One region of the Cupriavidus sp. DB3 genome, then DNA from elsewhere that is predicted to be linked to it. Evidence: predicted binding sites of a transcription regulator. Region 1 holds the regulator's gene; the other holds the start of a gene.
The links. Region 1 encodes LexA, which represses DNA repair genes until DNA is damaged. Its sites were predicted from a motif close to ACTGTATNNNNATACAGT; they were not measured.
Positions count from the first base shown of each region.

Region 2: K7G19_RS03075 (putative DNA modification/repair radical SAM protein) is a predicted target of LexA. The motif match lies at 9,316-9,333, and genes of this name have one in related genera.

Region 1 is NZ_JAIZPL010000006.1:147,049-162,016, forward strand. It holds gene dusA (tRNA dihydrouridine(20/20a) synthase DusA) at 1-31, shown strand, start outside; gene K7G19_RS19955 (hypothetical protein) at 876-1,127, shown strand; tRNA gene K7G19_RS19960 (tRNA-His) at 1,236-1,311, shown strand; gene K7G19_RS19965 (hypothetical protein) at 1,399-1,548, opposite strand; gene K7G19_RS19970 (hypothetical protein) at 1,818-1,991, opposite strand; gene lexA (transcriptional repressor LexA) at 2,115-2,771, opposite strand; gene K7G19_RS19980 (asparaginase) at 3,040-4,035, shown strand; gene rpsF (30S ribosomal protein S6) at 4,184-4,558, shown strand; gene priB (primosomal replication protein N) at 4,624-4,923, shown strand; gene rpsR (30S ribosomal protein S18) at 4,927-5,205, shown strand; gene rplI (50S ribosomal protein L9) at 5,233-5,685, shown strand; gene K7G19_RS20005 (replicative DNA helicase) at 5,897-7,288, shown strand; gene K7G19_RS20010 (DUF47 domain-containing protein) at 7,482-8,108, shown strand; gene K7G19_RS20015 (inorganic phosphate transporter) at 8,130-9,140, shown strand; gene K7G19_RS20020 (C40 family peptidase) at 9,269-10,015, opposite strand; gene K7G19_RS20025 (hypothetical protein) at 10,078-10,617, opposite strand; gene K7G19_RS20030 (PhoH family protein) at 10,635-12,338, opposite strand; gene K7G19_RS20035 (peroxiredoxin) at 12,584-13,045, opposite strand; gene K7G19_RS20040 (Mth938-like domain-containing protein) at 13,239-13,628, opposite strand; gene K7G19_RS20045 (pyridoxal phosphate-dependent aminotransferase) at 13,973-14,968, shown strand, end outside.
Region 2 is NZ_JAIZPL010000001.1:716,686-731,653, reverse strand. It holds gene K7G19_RS03110 (hypothetical protein) at 240-476, opposite strand; gene K7G19_RS03105 (heavy metal response regulator transcription factor) at 801-1,475, shown strand; gene K7G19_RS03100 (heavy metal sensor histidine kinase) at 1,481-2,911, shown strand; gene K7G19_RS03095 (tripartite tricarboxylate transporter substrate binding protein) at 3,044-4,042, opposite strand; gene K7G19_RS03090 (CaiB/BaiF CoA-transferase family protein) at 4,166-5,380, opposite strand; gene K7G19_RS03085 (LysR family transcriptional regulator) at 5,501-6,400, shown strand; gene K7G19_RS03080 (UdgX family uracil-DNA binding protein) at 6,357-8,096, opposite strand; gene K7G19_RS03075 (putative DNA modification/repair radical SAM protein) at 8,093-9,304, opposite strand; gene K7G19_RS03070 (SOS response-associated peptidase family protein) at 9,520-10,491, shown strand; gene K7G19_RS03065 (VWA domain-containing protein) at 10,675-11,754, opposite strand; gene K7G19_RS03060 (S1C family serine protease) at 11,824-12,762, shown strand; gene K7G19_RS03055 (MoxR family ATPase) at 12,800-13,813, shown strand; gene K7G19_RS03050 (DUF58 domain-containing protein) at 13,791-14,903, shown strand; gene K7G19_RS03045 (VWA domain-containing protein) at 14,900-14,968, shown strand, end outside.

The sequences.
Region 1 (14,968 bases):
GCATGCGGAGCGGCCGCTGCAGGCGGCATGATTGGCGGCCGGGAGTCCGAGTCGGGAGTCGGGAGTCGGGAGTCGGGAGTCGGGAGTCGGCAGTCGGGAGTCGGGAGTCGGCAGTCGGTGAGGGGCCGTTGCTGGAGAGGCAGTCGCTGACAGGCAGTCGCTGACCGGTAGTCCGTGACAAGGAGCCGGTGACAAGGAGCCGGTGACAAGGAGCCGGTGACCGGTACCGGTGACAGGTGATCGGCAGCCGAGCAGTCGGCGCTCGGCGGTCGAGCGGCGGTAGATGGCCGCCGCCGATTGGAGTGCAGACTCTAATTTCGAATCGGGCATGGTCCCGCACCCGCCGTGCCGCCGCGTTGCAGCCACTTTCCGCGCCAGTGCAGGCGATGGCAGGCACCAGGAAAGGGATTCCCCTAGATAGCCAAGCCGATTCCGATTTTCTTAAACTGTCTGTGCCCTCGAATACAGGGCTTTCTTCAACTGATTTTGGAGCCCGCCTAGTGCGGGCTTTTTTTGTCCTGCAGCCGGGCGTGTCCGGGGTCGGTCGCCGGTCCTTTCGTTTACCCGAATAGTGCTTGGCGGCGATGACAGTTACATTGCAATTGCCTTCAGGGCATTGAGATCGCAAGAGTTTAAGAGTCCGCCGTGTGCGGACTTTTTTTTGCACCGCATTTCCCCGCCGCTTCCGTCTTCTGCTTTCCCTTCCTCCGCCGTCCGCCCCGTTTCCCTCCCGCCTTGCCGCTGCCGGCGTGATGCCGTCGAGCAACGTCCCCGCGAATCATTCTCGTTTGCCTGCTGCAAAGAGGTGACCCCCCAACCGGGTGATGGCAAGATGTAGCCAAAAACGACAAGAAGGTCTGGCCTCGGAGGGTGGAATGGAAGAAGACGGCTTGTTTGGTGTCGCGTTCGAAGGCTTCCGCGTCGTCTGGGTGGTCGAGCGGTTGCAGAACGGTACCTGGACCGCCCGCTACTGCTGGCATCGCGGCACGGATGCGGCCGCGGCCGCGGCACTGCAGACCGATGTGCTGAACGGCAGGAGCCGAAGACTGCCTGGTACGTATCAGTCCGAGGAAGAAACGATCGAGGCGATCCGCGAGGCGATCCGCCTCGAAGCCCGCTGGTCCTGATGCGCCGTTCGACTACGCACGAAAATTTTTGTGCGTAGTACTAGCCATCGCCAAACGAAGTTTGTATAATCTTGGTTTCCGTCGAGCAGTACTGACGACGGCGCTACGGTGGCTGTAGCTCAGTTGGTAGAGTCCAGGATTGTGATTCCTGTCGTCGTGGGTTCGAGTCCCATCAGCCACCCCAAGATCCCATGCAAAACAGCCGCTCATCGAGCGGCTGTTTTGCTTTGTGGCGAGCATCATCGGGCGGGCCAGCGCCTCAAGTCGGTCCTCAAACCAGCCTTGCAGCGGCCTTGGTGATCGTCCACCCGACACCCATGCACAAGGCGATCCAACCCGCTGCGATCAGCGCCACGTCGTGCCAGTTCATGGTGCGGCGACCGGGGCGAAGCAGCTTGACGGTGTCGTCTGACGAAGGCATGGCCGTCTCCTTCGAAAAGCATGGGAACAGGCTAGGCCATGCCTCAACGAATTCACGGTCCGAGTTGTAAAGGTTTGTTGCGATGCGCGAGAGCCGTCGCTTTCGATCGGGCTGCCATATCCCGCGTCTCGCGCGGACGCGCGCGCAGGCGCTCAACGCAGTCGATCTTGTCGCTGCGATCGCACGAACGCGGCTTGCCTCGCACGTTCGAATTCACGCGCCAGACCTCCCGCGCTCAACCGCACGCGATCAACTTCACGCGTTCAACTTCACGCATTCAACTTCACCCCCGGCTGATCGAGTTCGAGCATCCGGCAGATCGCGGCCATGCTGCCGACCATGGTGCGGCGCTGCGCGCCCTGGTAGATGCGGACACCTTTGGACTGGCGGAACGGCGTGGGCTTGACGGGGTAGCGGGTCAGGGAGCGGTCGGCTTGCAGCATGGTGGTCCTCTTCGGTAAGGCGTCAGCGGAAGTCTTGCGGCAACACGGGGCCCTGCGGCTCGTGTGGCTGCATGACTGAGGTTGGCGCCAAGGCGGCGGCGCCTGCCGGATTGCTTCGTTGGGCTAGAAGCCGGACTGGCGGATCAGTCCGACGGCGATGCCTTCAAGCGAGAATTCCTCGCGTCCGGGCCGCACGATGATGTTGGCGAAGTCCGGGTTCTCGGCGATCAGCTCGATCGCGTCGCCGCGATGCTTGAGCCGTTTGACGGTCACGTCCTCGCCGATGCGTGCCACCACGATCTTGCCGTTGGCGGCATCCTGCGCGCGTTTGACCGCGAGCAGGTCGCCATCGAAGATGCCGGCGTCGCGCATGCTCATGCCGCGTACGCGCAGCAGGTAGTCGGGGCGTTCGTCGAAGACCGAGGCGTCGACCTGGTATTGCCGGTCGATATGCTCGGCCGCCAGGATCGGGCTGCCGGCGGCGACACGGCCGACCAGTGGCAGCGTCAGCTGCATCACGCCGGCCATCGGCAGCGAGAACTGGTCCGGCATTTCGGAGTCGCTGCGATTGACCTTGAGCCGGATGCCGCGCGAGGCGCCGGGCGTCAGCTCGATCACGCCCTTGCGAGCCAGCGCGCGCAGATGTTCTTCGGCCGAGTTCGGCGACGAAAAGCCGAATTCCGCAGCGATCTCGGCGCGGGTCGGCGGAATGCCGGTCTGCCGGATGGTATTGCGGATCAGGTCGAAGATCTGCTGCTGCCGGGGTGTCAGAGTCGCCATGGCTTGTCCGTGTTGTTGTATCCGGTGGCGGTCCGGCCGGTGGCGCGCGCTGCGAAGCGTGCAGGCCGTCGGTGGCCGCCATGTGCAACACTGTACGTTTGAACAGTGTGCTGTGATTTTATACAGTATCGATCGAAGTGCAAGAGGAATTTGCATCCTCGTCCACTTTCGGGGCCGGACGGTCGGGCCGCGGGGCAGGGCAAGACCGTAGGGGAGCGGGCCGTCGCGGCGGGTACAATCGCCGCCTGTTTACGGATATCTCGTGCCCATGACCTTGCCTCGCGTGATCGTTCTTGCCACTGGCGGCACCATCGCCGGTTCCTCGTCCAGCGCCGCCAGCAGCGCGCGTTATCAGGCGGCGACCGTGCCGGTGTCGGCGCTGCTCGAGGCTGTCCCGGCGCTGAAGGACGTCGCGCGGATCGAGGCGGAGCAGGTCGCGCAGATCGACAGCAAGGACATGTCGTTCGGCCTGTGGGCGCGGCTGGCGGCGCGGGTCCACCACTGGTCCACGCAGGACGACGTGGCCGGCATCGTGATCACGCACGGCACCGATTCGCTCGAAGAAACGGCGATGCTGCTGCATCTTGCCGGCGTGGCCAGCGTGCCGGTGGTGCTGACCGCGGCGATGCGGCCGGCGACCTCGCTGTCGGCCGATGGCCCCCTGAACCTGCTCGATGCCGTACGCGTCGCGGCGCATCCTGACGCGGCGGGCAAGGGCGTGCTGGTGGTCATCAATCAGGAGATTCATGCAGGACGCGACGCGGTCAAGGCGCACACCTCGGCCGTCGACGCGTTCGCCTCTCCGGGCACCGGGCCGATCGGGCTGGTGCAGGACGCGCTGGTGCGCTTCACGCGTGCGCCGCTGCGTCTGCCCCGGCAGGCCCTGCCGCTGCCGCAGGACTGGCCCGCGGTCGAGATCGTCGCCAGCTATGCGCAGCCGGGCCGCGTGGTGGTCGATGCGCTGGTCGCCAGCGGAGTGCGGGGCCTGGTGGTCGCGGCGGCCGGCAATGGATCGATCCACGAGACGCTGGTGGCAGCGCTTGCCGACGCGGCGCGCGCCGGTGTCGCGGTGGTGCGCAGCACGCGCACCGGTGCCGGTAATGTGATCGCGCCGGCGCAACCCAATCCGTCGGCGGGCGCGTTCGTATCAGCCGGCGATCTGAATCCGTACAAGGCCCGGGTCGCGCTGCTGCTGGCGCTTGGCGCCGATCCCGCGCTGGCCGGCGATCCGGTGCGTTTGCAGCAGTTCTTCGCGCTGATCTGAGGCTGGCGGCGCAAGCCGGAGCGCCGCAGATCCAGCCGGGACCTCATGCGGCTTGCCGCCGTGGCCGTTCCGGGCTATACTCGCGGGCTATTTAACCCTTGCTGCACCGGACTTGGCGCCCGGGCGGCTTATCCCAAAAGGAGCGTCAATGCGTCATTACGAAATCGTATTCATCGTCCATCCGGACCAGAGCGAGCAAGTGCCGGCCATGATCGAGCGTTACAAGACGCTGGTCACGTCGCAGAACGGCCAGGTGCACCGCGTGGAAGACTGGGGCCGTCGTCAACTGGCCTACATGATCCAGAAGCTGGCCAAGGCTCACTACGTTTGCCTGAACATCGAGTGCGGCAAGGACACGCTGGCTGAGCTCGAGCACGCGTTCAAGTTCAACGACGCCGTGCTGCGCCACCTGATCGTCCAGACGAAGAAGGCCGAGACCGGCCCGTCGCCGATGATGAAGGAAGTCCAGCGCGAAGAAGCCCGCAAGGCTTCGCAGCAAACCAGCGAAGGCCAGGCCGCCTGAGTGCGGTCTGCTGTGTGCGGTTCGCTCCGGCATGACCGGGGCGGCATGCGAGAGGCGGTGGCGCGATGAACCAGCTGAGGCTGCACGCCACCCTCGTCGAGCGCGACGCGTTGCGCTACACGCCGGCCGGCATCCCCGTCGTCAATTGCCTTCTGCAATACGGCGGCGAGGTGGTCGAAGCGCAGACGCCGCGGCAGGTCGAGTTCGCGATCGCCGCGATGGGCGTCGGTCCGGTCGGCCAGCACCTGGAGCGCACGCCGCTCGGCACGGTGCTCGACTGCGAAGGCTTTCTTGCCCGCAGGCACCGCAACAGCAAGGCTCTCGTCTTTCACATCACTGGATGTAAAGCATTCGTAAAGGATTGAACCATGGCATTCGTCAAACGTGACAACAAGAACAAGAAGCGCTTCCAGCAGCAGAACCCGCTCTTCAAGCGCAAGCGCTTCTGCCGCTTCACCGTGGCCGGCGTCGAACAGATCGACTACAAGGATCTGGACACGCTGAAGGACTTCATCGGCGACAACGGCAAGATCACGCCGGCTCGTCTGACCGGCACCAAGGCGCACTATCAGCGTCAGCTCGACACGGCAATCAAGCGCGCCCGCTTCCTGGCGCTGCTGCCGTACACCGACCTGCACAAGAACTGATCGCCTGGTCGCTAAGGAGAAAACACGATGCAAGTCATTCTGCTGGAAAAAGTCGTCAACCTGGGCAACCTGGGTGACATCGTTCGCGTCAAGGATGGTTACGCCCGTAACTTCCTGATCCCGTCCAAGCGTGCCCGCCGCGCGACGCAGACCGCCATCGCCGAGTTCGAGGCCAAGCGCGCCGAGCTGGAAAAGGCCGCCGCCGAGAAGCTGGCCGCCGCGCAAGCCGAAGGCGAGAAGCTGAGCGGCCTGACCGTCCAGATCACGCAGAAGTCGGGCGTGGACGGCCGTCTGTTCGGCTCGGTGACCAACGCCGACATCGCCGAAGCGCTGGCTGGCCAGGGCTTCAAGGTCGAGAAGGCGCAGGTTCGTCTGCCGAACGGTCCGCTGAAGATGGTCGGCGACTATCCGATCAGCGTGTCGCTGCACACGGACGTCGCGGTCGACATCACCGTCTCGGTGCTGGGCGAGCACGTCTAAGCCTGCCGGCCGCGACCGGCGCGACATCCGTTCGCGCCGCCGCGGCCCGGCCAGGCCAGCAAAAGGCAGGAGCAGGCTGACAGCCGCTTCTGCCTTTTTTCTTTGTGGCGCCCGCACGCATGCGCGTTGTGCGCGGCGCCACCATCATCGGGTCCTCCGCCGGCCGAGATTCGCTCGGCCATGCGCGGGCGGGCCGCTATAATTGCCCCCCATGAACGCGCCCGTCGCCGATCCCCAACTCGACAATCTCAAAGTCCCGCCGCATTCCATCGAGGCCGAGCAATCGGTGCTGGGTGGCCTGCTGCTGGATAACGCGGCCTGGGACCGCATCGCCGATTTCCTGTCAGAGGCGGACTTCTATCGCTTCGACCACCGGATGATCTTCCAGAGCATCGCGCGGCTGATCTCGGACACCAAGCCGGCCGACGTGATCACGGTCTACGAGATGCTGCAGGTGGCCGGCAAGGCCGAGGAGGTCGGCGGTCTCGCCTATCTGAACTCGCTGGCGCAGAACACGCCGAGCGCGGCCAATATCCGCCGCTACGCCGAAATCGTGCGCGAGCGCTCGGTGCTGCGCAAGCTGGTCACGGTGGCCGACGACATCGCGACCTCGGCCTTTGCGCCGAAGGGCCGCGAGGTGCGCGAGCTGCTGGACGAGGCCGAATCCAAGGTCTTCGCGATCGCCGAGGAAGGCTCGCGCGGGCAGAAGGGCTTCCAGGAGATCCAGCCGCTGCTGACGCAGGTGGTGGAACGGATCGACGAGCTCTATCACCGCGACACCAATACCGATGTCACCGGCGTGCCGACCGGCTTTCTCGACCTGGACCGGATGACCAGCGGCATGCAGCCGGGCGACCTGATCATCGTCGCCGGCCGTCCGTCGATGGGCAAGACCGCGTTCTCGCTGAATATCGGCGAGCACGTCGCCGTCGAGCAGGGCCTGCCGGTGGCGGTGTTCTCGATGGAAATGGCCGGCACGCAGCTGGCCATGCGTATGCTGGGCTCGGTCGGCCGCCTCGACCAGCATCGCCTGCGCACCGGCCGGCTGCTCGACGAGGACTGGCCGCGGCTGACGCATGCGATCCAGCGGATGAACGACGCGCAGCTGTTCATCGACGAGACGCCGGCGCTGAACCCGATGGAGCTGCGCGCGCGTTCGCGCCGCCTGGCGCGTCAATGTGGCCAGCTCGGCCTGATCATCATCGACTACCTGCAACTGATGTCGGGCTCGGGCGGCGGCGAGAACCGCGCCACCGAGATCTCGGAAATCTCGCGTTCGCTCAAGGGCCTGGCCAAGGAGCTCAACTGCCCGGTGATCGCGCTGTCGCAGCTGAACCGCAGCCTGGAGCAGCGTCCCAACAAGCGTCCCGTGATGTCCGACCTGCGCGAATCGGGCGCCATCGAACAGGATGCCGACGTGATCCTGTTCATCTATCGCGACGAGGTCTACAACCCGGACTCGCAGGACAAGGGCACCGCCGAAATCATCATCGGCAAGCAGCGTAACGGTCCGATCGGTACCGTGCGGCTGACCTTCCTGGGCCAGTTCACCAAGTTCGACAACTTCAGCGGCGGCCCGGCGTTCTTCGACAACGATACCTGACCGCGCGGGCGCGGCAGGCGGGTGGCGCGCTGTCGTGTTGCGCCACACAAAGCGTACGTCACGCGCCGACTACCCTGTAGAATATTGCTTTTCCGTGACAGCCGGCGGCAACGCCGGCTGTTGCGCAATCTCTCCCGCAATCCAGTCATTCCCAACGAGACGGCGCGCCAGCGCGCCGCGACAAGGAACAGCCATGTTCGGCCGATTCATGCCCACCGAGGGCAAGTTCTTCGAATACTTCAACCAGCACGCCGACTGCGCGGTCACCGCATCGCGCGAACTGGAAACGCTGATCAACGATCTCGGCAATGCCGAAGCCCACGCGCGGCGCGTGCAGGCCACCGAGAAGAAGGCGGACCGGATCACGCACGACACCATCGATCTGCTGCACAAGACCTTCATCACGCCACTCGACCGGGACGAGATCCACAAGCTGATCACGACCATGGACGACATCCTCGACCTGATGGAGGACGTGGCCGAGACCATCACGCTGTACGACGTCACCAGCCTGACCGACGAGGCCCGCAAGCTCGCCTCGATCTGCGTGCAGTGCTGCGAACTGGTCAAGATCGCGGTCGGCCTGCTCGAGGACATGGGCAACGCCAGCACGATCCTGAAGACGGCCCAGCAGATCGATCAGCTCGAATCCGAGGCTGACCGGTTGATGCGCGGGGCGATTTCCAAGCTGTTCCGCGACGAGACCGACGTCAAGCGGCTGATCAAGATGAAGGCCATCTTCGAGCAGCTCGAGACGATCACGGACAAGTGCGAGGACGTGGCCAACATCATCGAAGGCATCGTGCTGGAAAACGCCTGAGCGCGCCCACCGGAACTCCGCATGCAGACTGTACAAATGAGCTTGTGGGTGATCGTCCTGCTGGTGACGCTCGCTCTGCTGTTCGATTTCATGAACGGCTTTCACGATGCCGCGAACTCGATCGCGACCGTGGTATCGACCGGCGTGCTCAAGCCCCATCACGCAGTGGCGCTGGCCGCCGTCTGCAACGTGATCGCAATCTTCGTCTTCCATCTGAAGGTGGCGGCCACGGTCGGCACGGGCACCATCGACGTCAATATCGTCGACCACTACGTGGTCTTCGGCGCCCTGGTCGGGGCGATCGCGTGGAACCTGATCACCTGGTATTACGGCATCCCGTCCTCGTCCTCGCACGCGCTGATCGGCGGCCTGGTGGGCGCCGCGGTGGCCAAGGCGGGCACCGGCGCACTGGTCGCCAGCGGCCTGCTGAAGACCGTGGCATTCATCCTGATCTCCCCGCTGGCGGGCATGCTGCTCGGCTCGCTGCTGATGCTGGTGGTCGGCTGGACCTTCTTCCGTACGCCGCCGTCGCGCGTGGACCGCTGGTTCCGCCGCCTGCAGCTGGTGTCGGCCTCGCTCTACAGCCTGGGCCACGGCGGCAATGACGCGCAGAAGACCATCGGCATCATCTGGATGCTGCTGATCGCCAGCGGCCACGTGATGCAGAGCGACAGCGCGCCGCCGACCTGGGTCATCGTCAGCTGCTACGTCGCGATCGGCATGGGTACGCTGTTCGGCGGCTGGCGCATCGTGCGGACCATGGGCCAGAAGATCACCAAGCTCAAGCCGGTGGGCGGCTTCTGCGCAGAGACGGGCGGCGCGATCTCGCTGTTCCTCGCGTCCACGCTGGGCGTGCCGGTCTCGACCACGCATACGATCACCGGCGCCATCGTCGGTGTCGGCTCGGTGCGCAAGACCTCGGCGGTGCGCTGGGGCGTGGCCGGCAACATCGTCTGGGCCTGGGTGCTGACCATTCCGGCGTCGGCCTTCATGGCGGCGATCGCCTGGTGGATCGGGCGGCATCTGCTGTGAGGCTCGCCCGCAAGGGCAGGCGATGAAAGACAAGGCCAGGCATTTGCCTGGCCTTTGTCATTGGGGCTCCTTTTTTCGGCTGGCGCCGGTCCACCGGTTCAGTGTGCCGTGGGCCAAGGCCAAGCGGCTCAGCGATTGGCGAAGGCGGCGATGGGATCGTCGTCTTCCGGGACCGGCGCCGGGGCGGGCGCCGGCGAAGGCGCTGCGGGCGGCGGCGGGGAGACGGGCACAGCCGGCACCGCCTGCGGAACCGGCGTGCTCGGCGCGACCGGTACCGCGGCGTTGGCGATGCGCCGCGCGCCGTTGTAACGCGACGCCCAATAGGACTTGGTCATGTCCTCCAGCCGCACGGTGCCGCCGCTCGACGGCGCGTGCACGAAGCGGTTCTGACCGACGTAGATGCCGACATGCGAGTTCGCCCGCCCCGTGGTGTTGAAGAACACCAGATCGCCCGAGGCCACCTGATCGCGCGATAGCGGCGTGCCGCGCGTGCCCATCGCCTCGGTGGTGCGCGGCAGATTGACGTTGGCCGCGCGCGACACCACGTAGCGGACCAGGCCGCTGCAGTCGAAGCCGGAATCGGGCGTATTGCCGCCGTAGCGGTAGGGCGTGCCGACCAGCGACATCGCCTGGATCGAGATTTCTTCGAGGCCGGCGCTCGGCTCGACGATCGGCGCGCGCGGCGTGTTGCGGGCATGGCCGCCATGGCGCGAGGGCGGCGTGCTGGCGCAGGCCGCCAGCAGCAGGGCGAGGGCGCCCACCAGCAGCCGGCGCGTGTCAATCACCGCGGATCGAATCGACGACAGCGTCGAGGGAAGCGTCGAGGGAAGCGTCGAGGGAAGCGAAGAAGGAAGGCCGGTGCTGGTCGATCGCATGGACTGGTGGGCCAGCCGGTGCGGTCCTTCGACCGGGGCATCGCTGCGCGATGCCCGGATGGCTACCAGCGCAACTGCGCGTCGTAGGTGCCGGTGCCGACGGTCATGGACTTGGGCTGGCCGTTGTAAGTGGCGTGCACATTGTAGCGGCCCTCCGGCGCCTTGATCAGGCAGCGCGGCCCTTCGGTACGAAATCGCGCCACTTCGTGGCCTTCGCGCATCAGTCGGACCTCGACATCGGCCAGGAATTCGCCGGTCGCGCCCTGCGTAAACAGCACGCCCATGTTGAACTGCTTCTGGCGTGCGGCCAGCCGCCGTTGCTCGTCCTCGCCGACGCCGCCGCAGACATAGCTGACCGCGCCGACGGTGCGGATCACCGGCTCGTTGACCGGTGGCGCGACCACTGGCGCAGGGGCTGGCGTGGGCGGCTGAACGGATGGCGGTACCGCGCCGGGCGCCGGCGCGGTCGCGCCCGGGGGCGGCGCCGCGGCCGGTTCGGAGATGGCCTGCGCACGCAGCAGCCCCGGCGCGGTGACCGCGCTGGCCGCCATCAGGCAGGGGATCAGCGCGCCGGAGGCGCGCTGCCAGCGATCGCTTCGCATCGCTTGCCTCCGTCCGCTCACAGCACGTCCGCCGCGTGGTCGGCCAGGCGCGAACGCTCGCCGCGCGCCAGCGTGATATGGCCGCTGTGGCTCCAGCCCTTGAAGCGGTCGACCACGAAGGTCAGGCCCGACGAGCCTTCGGTCAGGTACGGCGTGTCGATCTGCGCGATATTGCCGAGGCAGACGATCTTGGTGCCAGGGCCCGCGCGCGTGACCAGCGTCTTCATCTGCTTGGGTGTCAGGTTCTGCGCCTCGTCGATGATGACGAACTTGTTGACGAAGGTGCGGCCGCGCATGAAGTTCATGCTCTTGACCTTGATGCGCGAGCGGATCAGTTCCTGCGTGGCGGCGCGCCCCCATTCGCCGGCGCTGTCGTCGCTCTTCTGCAGGACCTCGAGGTTGTCGTCGAACGCGCCCATCCACGGCTGCATCTTTTCTTCCTCGGTGCCCGGCAGGAAGCCGATGTCCTCGCCGACCGGCACGGTCGCCCGCGTGACAATGATCTCGTTGTACAGCTTCTGGTCCAGCACCTGCTCCAGCCCCGCGGCCAACGCCAGCAGCGTCTTGCCGGTGCCGGCCTGGCCCAGCAGCGTGACGAAGTCGATGTCGGGGTTCATCAGCAGGTTCAGCGCGAAGTTCTGCTCGCGGTTGCGTGCGGTCACGCTCCAGACGTTGTTCTTGTGGTGCGTGTAGTCCTTCAGCGTCTGCAGCAGCGCGGTCTTGCCGTTGATCTCCTTGACCTGCGCGTACAGCGGCAGGCTGCCGTCCATCGGTTCCAGGTAGACGAACTGGTTGACGAGGAAGGAGGGCACCAGCGGGCCGGTCAGCCGGTAGAACATCGCGCCGGTCTTCGGGTCCTGCCAGCTCTCGACGCCCTTGCCGTGCCGGGTCCAGAAATCGTTGGGCAGCACCATCACGCCCGAGTACAGCAGGTCCTTGTCCTCGAGGACCTGGTCGTTGAAATAGTCCTCGGCCGGCAGGCCCAGCGCCCGGGCCTTGATCCGCATGTTGATGTCCTTGGACACCAGCACGACGTCGCGTTCCGGATGCTGCTGCCGCAGCGCGCTGACCACCGCCAGGATCTGGTTGTCGGCCTTGCCCTCGGGCAGCCCTTCGGGCAGCTTGGTGTCGTTCAGCCGGGTCTGGAAGAACAGCGTCCCCTGCGCGTCGCGGTTGCCCAGCTTGGCCAGCGGCAGGCCTTCGTCGAGCACGCCGTCGGTGCCGGCCACCAGCGCATCGAGCGTGCGGCTGACCGCGCGCGCGTTGCGCGCGACTTCGCTCATGCCCTTCTTGTGGTTGTCCAGCTCCTCGAGCGTCATCATCGGCAGATAGATGTCGTGCTCCTCGAAGCGGAACAGCGAGCTCGGATCGTGCATCAGCACATTGGTGTCGAGCACAAACAGCTTGGCGGGGCCGGTGTCCTTGCGCTGCCGGCGGCTGGTGGTGCCGGTGCTGGTCTTGACCAGCGACACGGGCGAGGCCGGCGTCGTCGACACCGGGGCGCTCGGCACGTCTTTCGCGCGGGCGCGCGTGCCGGCGGCACGGGCCTCCACCGCGGGCGCGGCGGCTTCGCTGGGTCCGCTTTCAAGCAGGGCCACGCGTTCCAAGGCCGGAACGGGCTTTCTTGCCTGCGTCGCGGACTTCGGCAACCTTGCAACCGGAGCGAACTCGCTCGGGTCCAGCAGTTGTGCAGGCTTGGCGGGCATGGTCGGCAGCGGCATGCTGGGCGTTCCTTTCAGGGGGAGGGGAAAACGGGCGGGGCCGCGCACAGACGAAAAAGCCGCCGGGCCCGTTGAGCGGGCGAGGCGGCTTGTCTTGTGCGGGCGGACGGCACGGCAGTTCCGCTACCGGCCCTGGGCATCGTGCGCCTGGGCCGGAGGGGAGAAGCAGCGTGGCAACCAGAATCTGAACTCATTACGGGGCAATGTATCCGAACGATTTCCGTTTGGCAATTGCCCTGTGAAGGTCACATCGCGCGCACCAGTTCGAGCACTTCGTCGACGTGGCTGGGCACCTTGATGCCGCGCAGTTCATGGCGCAGCTTGCCCTTGCCGTCGATCACGAAGGTGCTGCGCTCGATGCCGCGCACTTCCTTGCCATAGAGTTTTTTTATCTTGATGACGTCGAACAGTTGGCACAGCGCTTCGTCGGCATCGGAGATCAGTTCGAAGGGAAGCTCCAGCTTGGCCTTGAAGTTCTCGTGCGATTTCATGCTGTCGCGCGAGATGCCGAACACCACCGCGCCGGCGGCCTCGAAGGCCTCGTGCTGGTCGCGGAAGTCCATCGCCTCGTTGGTGCAGCCGGGGGTGTTGTCCTTCGGATAGAAGTACAGCACCACCGTCTTGCCGCGGTAGTCGGCGAGGCGGAAGGTGCCGCCGGTGGCCGGTGCGCTGAAATCGGGAACGGCCTGGTTGAGACACACTGTCATTCTTATGGCTCCTGGAGGAAGCGGCGCTGGGGAAATCGGCTCGCCGGGGACCGGCCCCGCGCCGGCTCGGGCGAGGGGCGGTCGCGGCGGGCGGGGATCGCGGGCGTGGCCGTGCTCACGGCAAATGAGGGCGCGTCGGCATAGTTCAAGCGTGGCGTCGGGCAGACATCGGCCGACCGCAGGGACGGCCGCTTCAGCCGCCCGCGGCCGCGTCTTCGAGCAGCAGCACCGCCGCCACCTTGCGGCCCTCGGCCATCAGGATGTTGTAGGTGCGGCAGGCCGCCGGCATGTCCATCGCATCGACGCCGATATGGCGGCGGGACAGGGCCGCGGTCAGGCGCGGATGCGGAAAGCGCAGGCGGTCGCCGGTGCCGAGCAGCACCACCTCGGGGGCATGGTCCAGCAGGCCCTCGAACTGGTCCGCGGCCAGGTCCTCGAAGCGCTGGACGGGCCAGGGCCGTACCTCGCCCTCGGGCATCACCAGCACCGACATGGTGTAGCGCACCTTGTTGATCTCGATATAGCCCGGGCCATACGCCGTGACGGTGTTCATGGCGTTGGGCTGGTCGGCATGGAGTTTCACGGGGGAACCTTGTGGGGAAACTGGTCGGGGAGTTGGGCGGAGAACTTGTCGGGGAGCTTGTCGGAGAACTTGTCGCAGAACCGGCGCCGGGAAGGCGCGGACCGGGGCGGTGGCGAGCGCGGTCCGGCCGCGCTGCATCGCAAGATCCCTGCCGAAGTCTGTCATAATCCGCTAAATTATAGCCTTTGCCTTCCTGCCGGCCGCGCTGCCCTCGCATCGCCCCGCAGTGCAGCGAAGCGCGCTCCGGACGACCCCCTGTTTTACGCAGATTCCCTGTTCGCCGCCGCACGAACCGGCGGCCCCATGCTCCCTTTGTCCCTGCCAGACTCCTGCCCGACCACGCCGTGAAACCGATCCAGAAATCCAACAAGCTGAACAACGTCTGCTACGACATCCGCGGCCCGGTGCTGGAGAAGGCCAAGCAGATGGAGGAAGAGGGGCACAAGATCATCAAGCTCAATATCGGCAACCTGGCCGTGTTCGGCTTCGATGCGCCGGAGGAGATCCAGCAGGACATGATGCGCAACCTGCCGAACTCGGCGGGCTACTCGGATTCGAAGGGCATCTTCGCCGCGCGCAAGGCGATCATGCACTACACCCAGCAGAAGAACATCCACGGCGTCGGCCTGGAAGACATCTATGTCGGCAACGGCGCGTCCGAGCTGATCGTGATGTCGATGAACGCGCTGCTGAACAACGGCGACGAGGTGCTGGTGCCCACGCCGGACTACCCGCTGTGGACGGCCGCGGTCAGCCTGTCGGGCGGCACCCCGGTGCACTACCTGTGCGACGAGGCCAACGACTGGATGCCGGACCTGGACGACATCCGCGCGAAGATCACGCCGAACACCAAGGCCATCGTCGTGATCAACCCGAACAACCCGACCGGGGCGCTGTACTCGGACGAGCTGCTGCGCGAGATCGTCGCGATCGCGCGCCAGCACGGGCTGATCATCTTCGCCGACGAGATCTACGACAAGGTGCTGTACGACGGCCATACGCACACCTCGATCGCCGCGCTGTCGACCGACGTGCTGACGGTGACCTTCAATGGCCTGTCGAAGAACTACCGCTCGTGCGGCTACCGCGCCGGCTGGATGGTGGTGTCGGGCGACAAGCGGCCCGCGCACGACTATATCGAGGGCCTGAACATGCTGTCCTCGATGCGGCTGTGCGCCAACGTGCCGGGCCAGTGGGCGATCCAGACCGCGCTCGGCGGCTACCAGAGCATCAACGACCTGGTGGCCGAGGGCGGCCGCCTGCGCCGCCAGCGCGACCTGGCCTACGAGCTGATCACGCAGATCCCGGGCATTACCTGCGTCAAGCCGAAGGCGGCGCTG
Region 2 (14,968 bases), on a different contig from region 1:
CGCAGGGTAGCGCGCGGAGGGAGCATGGGGATTGGCACGAGGAACCTTGCTGTTTGCTGTGGCGGCCGGCGATGGCCGTCGTCCACGGTTCGAATCGTGCCGAGGTGGGTTTAAGAAGTTATTAGGGCTTGCGGCGACCGATGAGGACCTGCGAGGCCTGCCGCATCCGCGCCCGCTTCATGGCCTGGCGCGGCGGTCCAGGCGCGCGCGGCGTCAATGCCCCGCGCTGAACGCCTGTCTCAGGCGCCGTCGGCATGGACGTCGCGGCCGCCCGTGGCAGCGCCGTCGCTGAACACATCGCGCGTTCCCCCGCGTGCGCCGTCGGTGAAGGGATCGACGTGGCCCTGATGGGCGCCATCCGCGTAGACATTGCGTGCACCGAGACTGCCGGCGTCGATGGCACTCGCGCCCGCCAGGGCGGGCAGGGCGGCCAGGGCCAGGGTGGTGGTGAGCAGGGCGTGCTTGAGCAGCTTCATCGTCAGTGTTCTCCGAAAGGATGGCCGGTAGTGATCGGTAGCGACCGGTGAAGGCAGTCTACGAAGACGCTCGCCACAGGAGCATGACGACCCCATGACAATGCTGTCATTTGGACGAACGCCGCCATCGCCACGCCACCACCACGCCATCGCCACGACCACCCCCGCGCCGTCGCGGCGCCAGCGCGACATGCGTCGCGCGACGTTGCGCCACGCCGCCGCAATCTGACGACGACATGACAAATTTGTCATGATCGGCCGCCGGCGCCGGGATTGCGGTACCGTTACCGTCTTGCCGGCGGTCCGGCGATTCGTTGAATGTCGATGCGTGTACTGATAGTCGAGGATGAACCCAAGGCCGGCGCCTACCTGCACAAGGGCCTGACCGAATCCGGCTTTATCGTGGATCTGGCCCGCGACGGCGTCGATGGCCTGTCGCACGCCCGCGCGCAGCCCTACGACCTGATCGTGCTCGACGTGATGCTGCCCGGCATGGATGGCTGGCAGATGCTGCGAGAACTGCGGCGCGACCAGGACACGCCGGTGCTGTTCCTGACCGCCCGCGACGATCTGGCCGATCGCCTCAAGGGCCTCGAGCTCGGGGCCGACGACTACATCATCAAGCCATTCGCCTTTGCCGAGCTGGTCGCGCGGATTCGCACCATCCTGCGCCGCGGACCGGTACGCGAGAACGAGTGGATCGAGGTGGCGGACCTGCGCATCGACGCGGTGCGCCGGCGGGTCACGCGTTCGGGACAGAAGATCGAGCTGACGTCCAAGGAGTTTGCGCTGCTGCATCTGCTGGCGCGCCGGCGCGGCGAGGTGCTGTCGCGCTCGCTGATCGCGTCGCAGGTCTGGGACATGAACTTCGACAGCAACACGAACGTCGTCGACGTATCGATCCGGCGCCTGCGCGCCAAGGTCGACGACCCGTTCCCGGCCAAGCTGATCCACACGCGCCGCGGCATGGGTTACGTGCTGGACGATATCGCGCGGTAGCGGCCATGCTCGCCATCTCGAAGGCGCTGGCCGCGCGCCTGCTTCCTCAATCGCTGACGGCCCGCATGGCGCTGGCCTTCGGCGCGGTGGCAGCGGCCATCATGGCCGCGATGGGTACCTATCTCGCGTGCGCGCTGTCGACCCAGCTGCAGGAGCGCGACGAGGCCGAGCTGGTCGGCGAGGTGGTCCTGGTCCGGCATCTGTTGTCCGAGGTGGATTCGGAAACCGCCGTGCGCGAGGGCATGCACCGGTTTGCCGATATCGCGCTCGGTCACGAAGGGCTGATCCTGCTGGTGCGCAGCCGGCACGGCGAGCCGCTGGTGACGCTGAACCCGCGCCACGAGGCGGTGCCGCCGCTGAAAGCGCTGCCCGCCGACGTCCATCCCGAACCGTCGATGCTGCAGACCTGGTATCCGCGCAATGGCGTGCCCTCGCGCGCGATCGCCGCGCTGGGCCGGCTCGGCGACACCGACGAGGCCGTGGAGATCGTCGTGCTGCGCGACGCCGGTTACCGCGCGGTGCTGATGCGCGATTACCAGTTCCATGTCTTCTGGGCGACGCTGTGCGCGACCGTCGCCGCCGCGGCGCTCGGCTATCTGCTGGCGCGCCGTGGGCTGCGCGGCCTGCGCAGGATGGCGGAGGAGGCGTCGGCCGTCACGACCAGCCGTCTGGCGACCAGGCTCGATGCCGGCACCGCGCCCAGCGAATTGCGGGAGCTGGCCGACGCCTTCAACGGCATGCTGGCGCGCCTGCAGGACAGCTTCTCGCGGCTGTCGGAGTTCTCCGCCGACCTGGCGCACGACTTCCGCACGCCCCTTAGCAATCTGATCGGACAGACCGAGGTCACGCTGGCCCAGGCGCGCAATGTCGCGGAATACGAGGCCCTGCTGGAATCGAACCTGGAAGAATACGACCGCCTGTCCCGCATGATCGAGAACATGCTGTTTCTCGCCCGCGCCGACCACGCGCAGGTCGCGCTGGCGCCGCGCACGCTGGACGCGCGCGCCGAGGTGGAAGCGGTGGCGGAGTACTTCGAGGCGGTGGCGGCGGAGCGCGCGATCTCGCTGTCGCTGCAGGGACATGCGCCGGTGCGCGCGGACCAGACCCTGCTGCGCCGCGCGCTGACCAATCTGCTCGACAACGCGCTGCGCCATGCGCCGCAGGGCAGCCGGGTCTCGGTGATCGTCAGCGCCGAGCGCGAAGCGACCCGTATTCGCGTCGCCAATGGCGGCGCCGGCATCCCGCCCGAGCGGCTGGCGCATATCTTCGGACGCTTCTACCGCGGCGATCCCGCGCGCAGCAATTCGGCGCACTCGACGGGCCTGGGCCTGGCCATCGTCGATTCCATCATGCGGCTGCACGACGGCCGCGCGACCGTGTCGAGCCGGCAGGGGCTGACGGTGCTGGAGCTGGCGTTTCCGCTGCCGACGCCGTGAAGGAGAGGGCAGCGGAGTGACGGCGCGCCATGAGGCCGCGTCATTGGGCTGCGCCATCAGGCCGCGTCATTGGCCTGCGCTATGAGCCCGCGGTATGAGCCCGCGGTATGAGAGACCGCGGTGCGACCGCGATTACGTCGCGCTGATGCCCTTCGCCTTGACGATGGCGCTCCAGCGGTCGTAGTCCTTGTTCAGGCGCGCCTGCATCTGCTTGCCGTCCTGGAACGAGGCGATCGCGCCGGCCGTCACCAGCTTCTGCTGCAGTTCCTTGTCGTTGGACAGGATGTCGCGCGTTTCGCTGGCGATGCGGTCGACGATCGGCTGCGGGGTATTGAGCGGCGCGATCAGGCCGCCCCACGAATCGAAGTCGAAGCCGCGGAAGCCTTGCTCCGAGACCGTCTTCACGCCCGGCAGCAGCACCTTGGCATTGGGCGAGCTCAGCGCGATCGCCTTGAGCTTGCCGGCGCGGATATGCGGCAATGCCGCCACCACATCGGCGAACATGGTGCCGACCTGGCCGCCGAGCAGATCGGCGACCGCGGGCGCGCTGCCGCGGTAGGGCACGTGCATCATGTCGAAGCCGCCCAGGTCCTTGAGCTGCTCCATCGCCAGATGGCCGAAGCTGCCGGTGCCCGAGCTGGTGTAGTTCAGCGGCGTCTTGCTGGCCTTGGCGAAGCGGATCAGGTCCGCCAGCGTTTCCACGCCCGGCACCACGTTCGGGTTGATGACGATGGCCATCGGCAGCACGTAGACGGTGGCGACGGACTGGAAGTCCTTCTTCACGTCATACGCGCTGTTGTTGTACATCAGCGGGGCCAGCAGCGCCGGCATGCCGAACATCGACAGGTTGTAGCCGTCGGGCGCGCTCTTGATGAAGCTGGCGGTGCCGATCGAGCCCGACGCGCCGGGCTTGTTCTCGATGATGACCTGCTGCCCCAGGCGTTCGGAGAGCTTCTGCGCGACGATGCGCGCGGCGGTGTCCGTCGGGCCGCCGGCGGGGAAGGCCACCACCATCTTGATGATCTTGTCGGGCCAGCCGCTGCGTGCGAGCGCGGCGGGCATCATCGCGGCCATCGATGCGGCGGCACCGGCCTTCAGTATCTGGCGGCGGCTGAGGATCAGCTTGGTCATTGTCTTGTCTCCGTCCATTGAGAGCGTCTATTGGGAACTGGGAACTGGGAACTGGGAACTGGGAACTGGGAACTGGGAACTGGGAACTGGGAACTGGGAACTGGGAAAGGCGAAATTCGATGCTCAGATGACGCCGCGGGACCGCAGATCCGCGATCTCGTTGTCATCGAGCTGCAGCAGTTCCTTGAACACCTGCTGCGTGTGCTCCCCCATATGCGGCGGCGGCATGCGCACCGGCATCCGCTGGCCGTCGATGGCGTACGGCGGCGCCAGCACCGACTGCGCGCCCGCCTCGCTGTCCTCGTAGCGATGCAGCAGGCCGGCCTGCGCGGTGCGCTCGGACTGCAGCGCCTCGAACATGCCGAGCACCTCGCCGCAGGGAATCTGCGCGGCGGTCAGGCGCCGCAGCAGCTCGGCGCGCGTGAATCGGCGCAGGGCCTCGCGCAGCTGCGGCAGCAGCGTGTCGCGATGCTGCGAGCGCGCGGTGTTGGTGGCGAAGCGCGCATCCTCGGCCCACTCTGGCCGATCGATCACGTCGCGACAGAATCGCTGGAATTGCCCGTTGTTGCCGACGGTGATCACCAGCGGACCATCGGCGGCCTCGAACACGCCGTAGGGCACGATGGACGGATGCGCATTGCCGAACTTGGCCGGGTCGCCGCCCTGCAGCAGTGCTTCCATGCCGTAGTAGGAGGTAATCATCAGGCCGCAGTCGTACAGGGCCATCTGCACGTGGCGCCCGCGGCCGGTCGACTGGCGCGCGTACAGCGCGGCGAGGATCGCCTGCGCCGAATACATGCCGGTAAACATGTCGACCGCCGCCACGCCGAATTTGAGCGGGCCCTGGCCTGCCTCGCCATTGGTGGCCATCACGCCGGCCTCGCCCTGCACGACGAGGTCGTAACCGGGCCGCTCGGCCTCGGGCGTGAAGCGCGCATAGCCGGATATCGAGCAGTACACCAGGCCGGGATTGAGCTCGGACAGCTGCTCGTAGCCCAGGCCGAGCTTTTCCGCGCCGCCGACCTTGAAGTTCTGGATCACCACGTCGCTGCGCGCTGCGAGTTCGCGCGCCAACTTCAAACCCGCCTCGCTTTGCAGGTCCAGCGTGATCGAGCGCTTGTTGCGGTTGGCGCTGTTGAAGTACGAGGTGTTGCGCGTGCCGATCCGCAGACCCCAGTCGCGGGTGTCGTCGCCGCGGGCCGGGTGTTCCACCTTGATGACGTCCGCGCCGAGGTCGGCCAGTGCCATCGCGCACATCGGCCCGGCCAGCACGCGCGACAGGTCCAGTACCCGCACGCCGGCCAGCGGCAGCGATGCGCCTTTGTTTTCCTGATGCATTGAGCAACGTCCCCTGCCGGGAACGGTCCGGTTATTTTGGTCAGCGCAGATTGTCTATATGTTGATAAAGTTTGACAATTGCAACCGGGAATCAACATAGATGACAACTCGGAGTTGACAATGGATTTGAGCGCGCTGTCGTTGCTGGTGGACATCATCGACGCCGGCAACCTGAGCCGGGCGGCCCGGCAGCTGGGCATGAGCCGCGCCAACGTCAGCAAGCGCCTGAACCATTTCGAGCGGCAATTGGGCGCGGAACTGCTCCGGCGCAGCACCCGCCAGCTCGAGCCGACCGAACTGGGCCGGCAACTCTACGAACACGGCCGCGCCATCCGGCAGGAACTGATGGCGGCGCGCGAGTCCGTGCAGAACCTGGGCAAGCGGCTGAGCGGCACGGTGCGCCTGAGCGTGCCGAGCGGCTTCGGCCAGCACACGATGTCGGCCTGGTTCATCGAGTTCATGCGGATGTATCCGGCCATCACGCTCAACGTGATCTTCGACAACGACATCGAGGACCTGATCAAGGGCGCGGTGGACTTTTCCATCCGCGTGATGGGCGAGACGCCGACCAATGCCGTGGCGCGCAGCCTCGGGGACATCGAATACGTTGCCTGCGCCACGCCGGAACTGGCCCGCGAGGTCGGCATGCCGAGTTCGCTGGAGCAGTTCCGCGACCTGCCGCTGATCACCTCGGAGCTGACCGGCGAGCGGCTGCAGCTGGCCGGGCTGGCGGGAACGGCCGCCGGCCGGGCGCAGATCCGCCCGCGGCTGATGTCGGCCAACTTCTTCTTCCTGCGCGACGCCATCCTTCAAGGGATCGGCGTGGGCCTGGTGCCGCAGTACATGGTGGCGTCCGATCTGGCGGCCGGGACCCTGGTTCGCCTGCCGCTGCCGCCGCGTGACCTGGCCTTCCTGCGCACCACGATGTATCTGCTGTATATGCCGGCGCGCTACCAGACGCGCGCCGTGACGACGCTCATTGCCTTTCTGCAGCAGAAGGCGGCGGCGATGGCGGGGTAGGCGAAGGAGGCGAGGGAGGCGAGGCAGGCGAGGGAGGCGAGGGAGGCGAGGGAGGCCGGGCAGGTGGGGCAGGCGCCGCGGCCAGTTCCCGGCCCTGCGCGATGGCCTGGCCGATGGCCGCGACGATGTCCTCGCGCTTGCCGGCGTCATCGACGCGCAACGCATAGGACGGGTGCCAGGTGGCAACGACCCAGGCGTCGCCGAGCCGCACCGGCCGGTTCAGGTAGTCCCGCAGGCTGGCTTTCTGGCCCAGGATCGCCGCCAGCGCCGTCGCGCCCAACGTGACGATGACCGCCGGCCGCACCCGCGCCCGTTCCTCGTCGAGCCAATGGGCGCAGGCCTCGACCTCGCGCTGGCCCGGCGTCTTGTGCAGGCGCCGCTTGCCGCGCGGGATCCACTTGAAGTGCTTGACCGCGTTGGTGACGTATACCGAGTCGGGTGGCACACCGGCGCGGCGCATCGCCTCGTCCAGCACCTTGCCCGCCGGCCCCACGAAGGCGCGGCCGGCAAGGTCTTCCTGATCGCCGGGCTGTTCGCCGACCAGCATGATGCGGGCCGTTTCGGGACCGTGGCCCGGCACGGCCTGGGTAGCATGGCGCCAGAGTTCGCAGCGGCGGCATTGATCCAGCGACGAGGGCGCCGGACGCAGCGGCTGCGCGTCCTGCGCATCGACCGCAACCGGCTTGCCCTTCATGGTGCCGACGGCGCCCGCCTGCGCGACGCGGCGGGCGCCGTTGCGGGCGTCGGCGATCATCGCCGGAATCAGCCGTCCCTCGGGCAGCCCCTTCCAGAAGCGCACCGGCATGTGCTGCTCCAGTGCGGCTTCGTTCAGGCGGGCCGGATTGAAGATGCTGCGGTAATAGGCGAGCCACAACGGCTCGATGTCGTCGGCGGCCGCGCCCGCTCGGAGCGCGGCGAAATCGGCGGTGGCCAACGCATCGGCCGGTGTCCCGGAGAACTGCAACGCATGCCCGTCCCACAGCGCCGCGCCTTGCGGCGTGCCGATCCACCACGACGCGCCGCCCATGCGGCGTGCGAAGTGGTCGGCGGCGTCGGCCAGCACGTCGTGCTCGGGCTCATACCAGGCCAGGTACTCCGGCATGCCGTCGCCGCCGCGCCGATGAAAGCGCACGTAGGCAATCATGTCGTGGTGGGCACGCCGCACGGCCTTGGCCATCGCATGCAGCCGCGCGCCGTCTTCATCGGCGGCGGAAGCTACGGCGCGATCGCCTTGGCACCATCGCCACAGCACCCGGTAAAGAAACGCCCAGCGTTGCGGCGAACGGTAACGCGCGGCGTCCTGCAGCAGGGCGGCCAATGCCTTGGACACGCGCACGTCCGGGGCGGCGCCCGTGGTGTCCGGGCGGGCTGCCGGCACCGCGTCGTCTCCCGAGACCGGCGCGTTGTCTCCCGCGACCCGTGCGTTGTCGCCCGAGACCGGCGCGTTGTCGCCTGGGACCGGTCCGTCGTCTCCCGAGACCGGTGCGGCGCCGGGACCGAGAAGCATCAGCTGTTCGGTTCCCCCGCTTGCCGCCGAGCCGCGCTCCGTCCATGTGACCGTCTCCGGCGGCCAGCCCGCCGCCAGCGCCCGCAAGGCCTGCGCGCGCCAGCTTGCGTAGCCGCCATCGACGCCGCCATCGACGCTGCACTCAACGCCGCACTCGACCACCAGCGTGCGCGGTCCTGCGCCGCTCATAGCAAGGCCAGCTGCACGGGCGCCGGTGACAGCGCCCGCCGCAACTGTTCGGACGGTGAATCCGCCAGCGCCGGCCGGTAGTCCTGCACCACGACGAAGGGTTTGACCTTGTCCATCGGGCAGCGCAGCCGCGCCAGGTCCTGATAGCGGATCGCGCGCGAACGGCGCAGCTCCACCAGCCGCTTCGCGTTGCGCATGCCGATGCCGGGCACCCGGGCGATCAGGGCCTGCGGCGCGCGGTTCAGGTCGACCGGAAACGACTCGCGATGCGCCAACGCCCAGGCCAGCTTCGGATCGATGTCCAGCGGCAGGTCGCCGCCGGCCTGGAACAGCTCCTCGGCCTGGAAGCCATAGCCGCGCATCAGGAAGTCGGCCTGATACAGCCGATGCTCGCGCAGCAACGGCGGCGCCTGCGCGGGCAGGCCGGACGGGCTGTCGGGAATCGGGCTGAACGCCGAGTAATAGACCCGCTTGAGCTTGTACGCGCCGTACAGCGTCTGCGCGGTCTGCAGGATGGTGCGGTCGTCGGCGTCGTCCGCGCCCACGATCATCTGCGTGCTTTGCCCGGCCGGCGCGCGCCCCGGCCCCCGCCTGTCGCTCTCGGCCTCCTCCTGCGCGAGGCGGATCGAGCCCATGGCACGCTTGATCGTATGCGCGTTCTTCTCCGGCGCCAGCCGTTGCAGCCCACCGTCGGTGGGCAGCTCGATATTGACGCTGAGCCGGTCGGCATACTGCCCGGCCTGCGAGATCAGCCAGGGATCGGCGTCCGGAATCGTCTTCAGATGGATATAGCCGCGGAACTGGTGTTCGTCGCGCAGCGAACGCGCGACCTGGACCATCTGCTCCATGGTGTAGTCGGCGCTGCGGATGATGCCGGAACTGAGAAAGAGCCCGTCGATATAGTTGCGCCGGTAGAAGTCCAGCGTCAGGTCGACCACCTCGCGCGGCGAGAAACGCGCCCGCGGCACGTTGCTGGAGCGGCGGTTGACGCAGTACTGGCAGTCGTACTGGCAGAAGTTGGTCAGCAGGATCTTCAGCAGCGAGACGCAGCGCCCGTCGGGCGTGAAGCTGTGGCAGATGCCCGCGCCGGTACTGGCGCCCAGTCCGCCCTTGCCGAGCGAATCCCGTTTCGGCGCGCCGCTGCTGGCGCACGAGGCGTCGTACTTGGCGGCGTCGGCCAGGATTTCCAGCTTGGTGAGCAGTTCCATCGGGTGGTGATACTGTATGGATATACAGTATTATAGGCGCTATCGCGTTTGCGAGGCCGATTTCCCGCGGGACAAGGCGGCAAGGTTGGCCGGCGCCATGCCGCCCGGCCTCAAGCCTTGACCTCGTGCGGCGGGAGCCCCGGCTCAATACCGATGTCCGCCGCCACCGAAGCCTGCGAGGATGGCGTCATCGTGGCCGTCAAGGGGAGAGGCCGATGTGCTACGCCGCGCAGATCAAGGCCGACTTCAGGAAATTCACGCGCGAATACGGCGCGGTGATGAGCCTTCGCCAGTTCTTCGAATTGTTCTGGCAGAAGCGCAAGGACCAGGAATGGCAAAAGCTGCCCAAGGCGATGCGCATGGCCTTCGCGCAGGCCGGTTCCGGCTCCGACGAGGAGCGCGAGCTCGCGGCGCTGATCGCCGCGGGCGACCGCGAACAGGCCAATGCGCTGGAGGCCGAGCTGTTTCGCCAGAAGACCCGCCTTGCGCAAGCGGAGCGCGCGCTTGCCGGCCGGCCCACCCGCAAGGCCGAGAACGAGCAGCGCATCGCCGCCAACAAGATCGCCCGCCTGCAGCAGAACCTGGCCGACCTGCAGCGTGCGGTGCCGGTGCCGGAGGACGCGATGATCTTCCCGGGTTATTACGCGCCCGTGATGATCATGATGGACGGCCAGCGCGTGATCGTGCCGATGCGCTACCGCTGCCGGCTGCCCGGCTGGGACGTCGCCATGGAAAGAAAGAAGCCCGGCACCTACAACGCGCGCCGCGACAATCTCGAGACGGCGTGGCGCCAGCTGTTTGGCTATCGCCACGGCATCCTGCCGATCCGCGCCTTTCATGAACACGTGGCCCGGCACCGGCTGGAGCGCCGCGAGCTCGGCCCGGACGAAAAGGAGCAGAGCGTTGTCCTCGAGTTCCGTCCGGAGCCGCCGCAGGATCTATTGATCGCCTGCCTCTGGTCGCATCACAAAGGCGAGGCCGGCGAGCCGGATCTGTATTCGTTTGCCGCGATCACCGACGAGCCGCCCCCGGAAGTCGCCGCGGCCGGCCATGACCGTTGCGTCATTCCGATCAAGCCAGAGCACGTGGACGCCTGGCTCAATCCCGACCCCGGCGATCTGGCCGCGCTGCACGCGATCCTGGACGACCGGGAGCGGCCGTTCTTCGAATATCGGTTGGCGGCTTAGCGGGGGCGCAGCGGGAGGCGGCGATGGCTTACCAATGACGGCTTACCAATCCTTCTACTGAACTTGCTTATTCATCCACTCGGGAGGTCGCGCTTTACCAATTCATCTACTGAGCGCGCCGGTTCTTGCCAATTCATCTACTGGGAGCGCCGCGACTTACCGTTTCCTCTACATCGCCAAACCTCAGCGCCGGAACCAGAGGATCGACAGCCCGCTCGCCGCCATCAGCAGCAGCACCGCCACCGCCGCGAACAACGCGCCGACCTCGGTATCCCGGCGCTCCAGCGCGAAGCGCGTGTTCAACTGGCGATAGACCTGGCTGAGATCGGCTTCCGAGCCCGCGTGGAAATATTCGCCGCCGGTGATCTTGGCGACCGCGCGCAACGCGGGTTCATCGAGCTGCATGTAGTAAGACATGACGGAACCCGAACCGCCGGCCGTCGTGCTGTCGCGGGAGCCAAAGCCGACGGTATAGACGCGCACGCCTCGTTCGGCGGCCATGCGGGCGGCGATGACGGGGTCGGGGCCGGTGGTGCGGCGGCCGTCGCTGAGCAGGATCACGGCGCCGTGCCGATAGGAGCCGGGTTCGGCCGCAGGCCGTTCCTCGCGTCTGGCGCGTTTCTGGCGGAGAGCGTCGGCCGCGGCCGATTCGTCCAGCGGCCTGCCCTGATTCTCCGGCGGCTCCGAAGCGTCGCCGAACAGCACCGCCTCCAGGTCGATGCCATCGTTCGGGAACAGGACCGCCAGCGCTTCGATCAGGCCACTGCCCGTCGCGGTGCCTCGCTGAAGCTGGAAGCGCTCGATCGCCTCGAGCATGTCCTGCCGGTTGTCGGTTGGACTGAGCACCACCGACGCGGTCCCGGCGAACGACACGATGCCGAGCCGCACCTTGGCCGGCAGCCCGATGACGAGATTCATGGCGGCCTGCTGTGCGGCGGCGAGGCGGGTCGGGGCGACATCGGTCGCTTCCATGCTGCGCGAGACGTCCATCGCAAGCACCAGCGTGATGGTGTCGGCCGGCAGCGTGATCGTCGCACTGGGCCGCGCGCAGGCGAGCAGCGCGGTGCCGAGCGACAGCCAGAAGAGCAGGGGAGGGAGGTGGCGCCGGAGCCATTGCCGGGGACCGAGCGCCGCGCGCGGCAGGGTGAGGCTGGCGTAGAGCAGAGCGGCCTTCCTGCGCCGGGCGAGCACGTAGAAGTAAGCCGCTGCCAGCACGGGAAGCACGAGCAGCAGCCAGAGCATTTGAGGCCAGAGAAACTGCATGCCCTGCTCCTTGGCGCGTGGTTAAGATCGATGGTACTGTAGTTTCCGACGCGTGAACTCGGGGCGGCGATGAAACGGGTGACGATCTACGGAACAGCCTTGGCGGCGATCGCACTCGTCTTCGCCGCCGGCATCGGCTCCGCCTGGCTGTTGCAGCCGAAACAGCGCGTCTTGACGCAGTCGGACATCGATTCGGCCGTGCTCCACACGCTGAACAACAAGGACCTGCCTTCGCGCGCCGCCCGCGCCGCCGAGGCGATCCGCCAGTCGGTGGTCGAGGTCCGCAGCTATCCGGCCGCCGATACCGCCGCGGAGAAGCCGCGCGCCGACAAGGCCGGACGCGATCGCCCCGCCAGGCCGCCCGAATCCTCCGCCCCTTCCAAACGCACGCCGCGCGACGAGACCGCAAAGGGCAAGGCCCCCGGCGACAAGGCCCCCAGCGACAAGGTCGCGCCCGACGCCTTGCCCGACGGCCGGCACATTGGCACCGGCGTGGTCGTCACCGAGAGCGGCGTGATCCTGACCAACTACCACGTCGTCGCCGGCGCCCGCCGCGTCGAGGTCCGCTTCCACGACGGGCATACCGCCGAGGCCACCGTGCTGCAGGCCGTGCCGGAGAAGGACCTCGCCATCCTGCAGCCCAGATCGATTCCCGACGACCTCCCGCCCGCGACGCTCGGTTCCAGCCGCGAACTGGCGCCGGGCAGCGAGGTGGTCGCGGTCGGCTTTCCGTTCGGCATCGGCCCGTCGGTGACGGCCGGCGTGGTGTCCGGGCTCGACCGGCAGTTCGTGTCCCCCGACGAGAAGCAGCAGCTGGACAAGCTGATCCAGTTCGATGCCGCCGCCAATCCGGGCAACTCGGGCGGGCCGCTGGTCAACATGAAGGGCGAGGTGGTGGGAATCGTCACCGCCATCCTCAATCCCAACCAGAGCGGCAATTTCCTTGGCATCGGGTTTGCCATCACCATCGAAAGCGCGGGCGGCTCCGTCGGCGCTTCGCCCTTCTAGCCTTCCCTACAGAATTCCACACCACAGCGAGAGGCCCATGAACGACCAAGCCCGGGACGCCATCGAAACCGCCAACCTGATGGAGCGCCTGCTGTACGAGGTCAAACGCGTGGTCGTAGGCCAGGACCATTTTCTCGAGCGGGTGCTGGTGGCGATCCTTGCCGGCGGGCATCTGCTGGTGGAAGGCGTGCCGGGGCTGGCCAAGACGCTGACCGTCAATACGCTGGCCAGAACGATGCGCGGGACCTTCAAGCGCATCCAGTTCACGCCGGACCTGCTGCCGGCCGACCTGGTCGGCACGCGCATGTACCACCAGGGGACCGGCGAGTTTTCCACGGTGCGCGGGCCGGTCTTCGCCAATCTGCTGCTGGCCGACGAGATCAACCGCGCGCCGGCCAAGGTGCAGAGCGCGTTGCTCGAGGTGATGCAGGAAAAGCAGGTCACCATCGCTGGCGAAACCCATCGGGTGCCGATGCCCTTCCTGGTCATGGCCACGCAGAACCCGATCGAGACCGAAGGCACCTATCCGCTGCCGGAGGCGCAGGTCGACCGCTTCATGATGAAGGTGCTGGTGGGTTATCCGAGCGAGGACGAAGAGGTCGTGATCGTCAACCGCGTCACCGGTCCGCGGATCGACGTGAGCCCGATCGCCACGCCCGAGCAGCTGACCGCGCTGCAGGAGGAATGCCGCGCGGTGTACGTCGATCCCGGCCTGATCCAGTACGCGGTGCGCGTGGTCTCGGCCACGCGCCGGCCGGCCAGCTACGGGCTCGACGATCTGGACCGTTACGTGACCTTCGGCGCCAGTCCGCGCGCCACCATCGGCCTGATCGAAGGCGCGCGCGCGCTGGCGCTGCTGCGCGGCCGCCACTATGCGGTGCCGGAAGACGTGATCGATCTGGTGCCCGACGTGTTGCGCCATCGGCTGTCGCTGTCCTACGAGGCGATGTCCGACGGCATCACCCCAGATGCCTTGATCGGCCGCATCGTGCAGGCCATGCCGGTTCCCGAACGTCCGCTGGAATCCCATGTTCGGGCGGCTGCGCGGTAGGCGCCGGTCCGGCCCGGACGCCGCTTCGGACAAGGCCGCGCCCGGCGCGCCGCGCGGTGTCGGCGCCGGCCGCACCGATGCCTTGCTGCGCCGCATGGAATGGACCGTGGTGCGCCGCCTCGACGGCATGCTGCAGGGCGACTACCGCACGCTGTTTCGCGGCTTCGGGCTGGACCTGGCCGACCTGCGCGAATACCAGGCCGGCGACGACGTCCGGCACATCGACTGGAACGTGACCGCCCGGCTGCAGACGCCGTATGTGCGGATGTTCCAGGAGGATCGGGAGATCGCGGCCTGGTTCCTGCTCGACCTGAGCGGCTCCGTCGAGTTCGGCTCGGGCGAGGTCCGCAAGCGCGACCTGCTGAGCGATTTCACCACCGTGATGGCGCTGCTGCTGACGCGCTATGGCAACCGCGTCGGCGCCGTGCTCTACAACGGGGCGGCCGACATGACCGCGTCGGTGGTGCCCGCGCGTGCCGGGCGCCGGCAATTGCTGCACCTGCTCGACCGCATGCACGCCACGCCGGCCGCCTCGCCGGGCCACACTCGGTTGCGCGGCCTGCTCGACCATGCACGGGCGGTCGCCAGGCGGCGATCGGTGGTGTTCGTGGTGTCGGACTTTATCAGCGACCCAGGCTGGCAGGCCTCGCTCGCGATGCTGGCCAGGCGTCATGAGGTGGTCGCCGTGCGGCTGGTCGATCCCCTGGAGCAGGCGCTACCCGATCTGGGTTTGCTGGTGCTGCAGGACGCCGAGACCGGCGAGCAGATGTTCGTCGACACGCACGATCCGGCCTTTCGCAAGCGCTTCGTGGCGGCCGCGCAGGTGCGCGAGGAAGAACTGCGGCTGGGCTTTGCCCGGGCCGGCGTGGATTGCCTGACGCTGTCGACCGATGCCCGGCTGGACCTGGCCCTGCTGGAGTTCTCGCGGCAGCGTCGTCATCGGCAAGGCACGGCGAAGGGCACGGCAAAGGGCACGGCGCCGAAAGCCGGCAACGCGGGCCCCAGCGCGGGGGGCAATGCGGGCGCAATTGCGGGCGCGAATGCAGGGGCAAGCAAGGAAGCGAAGAAGGGGGCCGCATGGACGGCGTGAGCGAGGCGATCACCCGGCTGCCCGCCATCAGCTTCCTGTGGCCCAGGATGCTGTGGCTGCTGGCG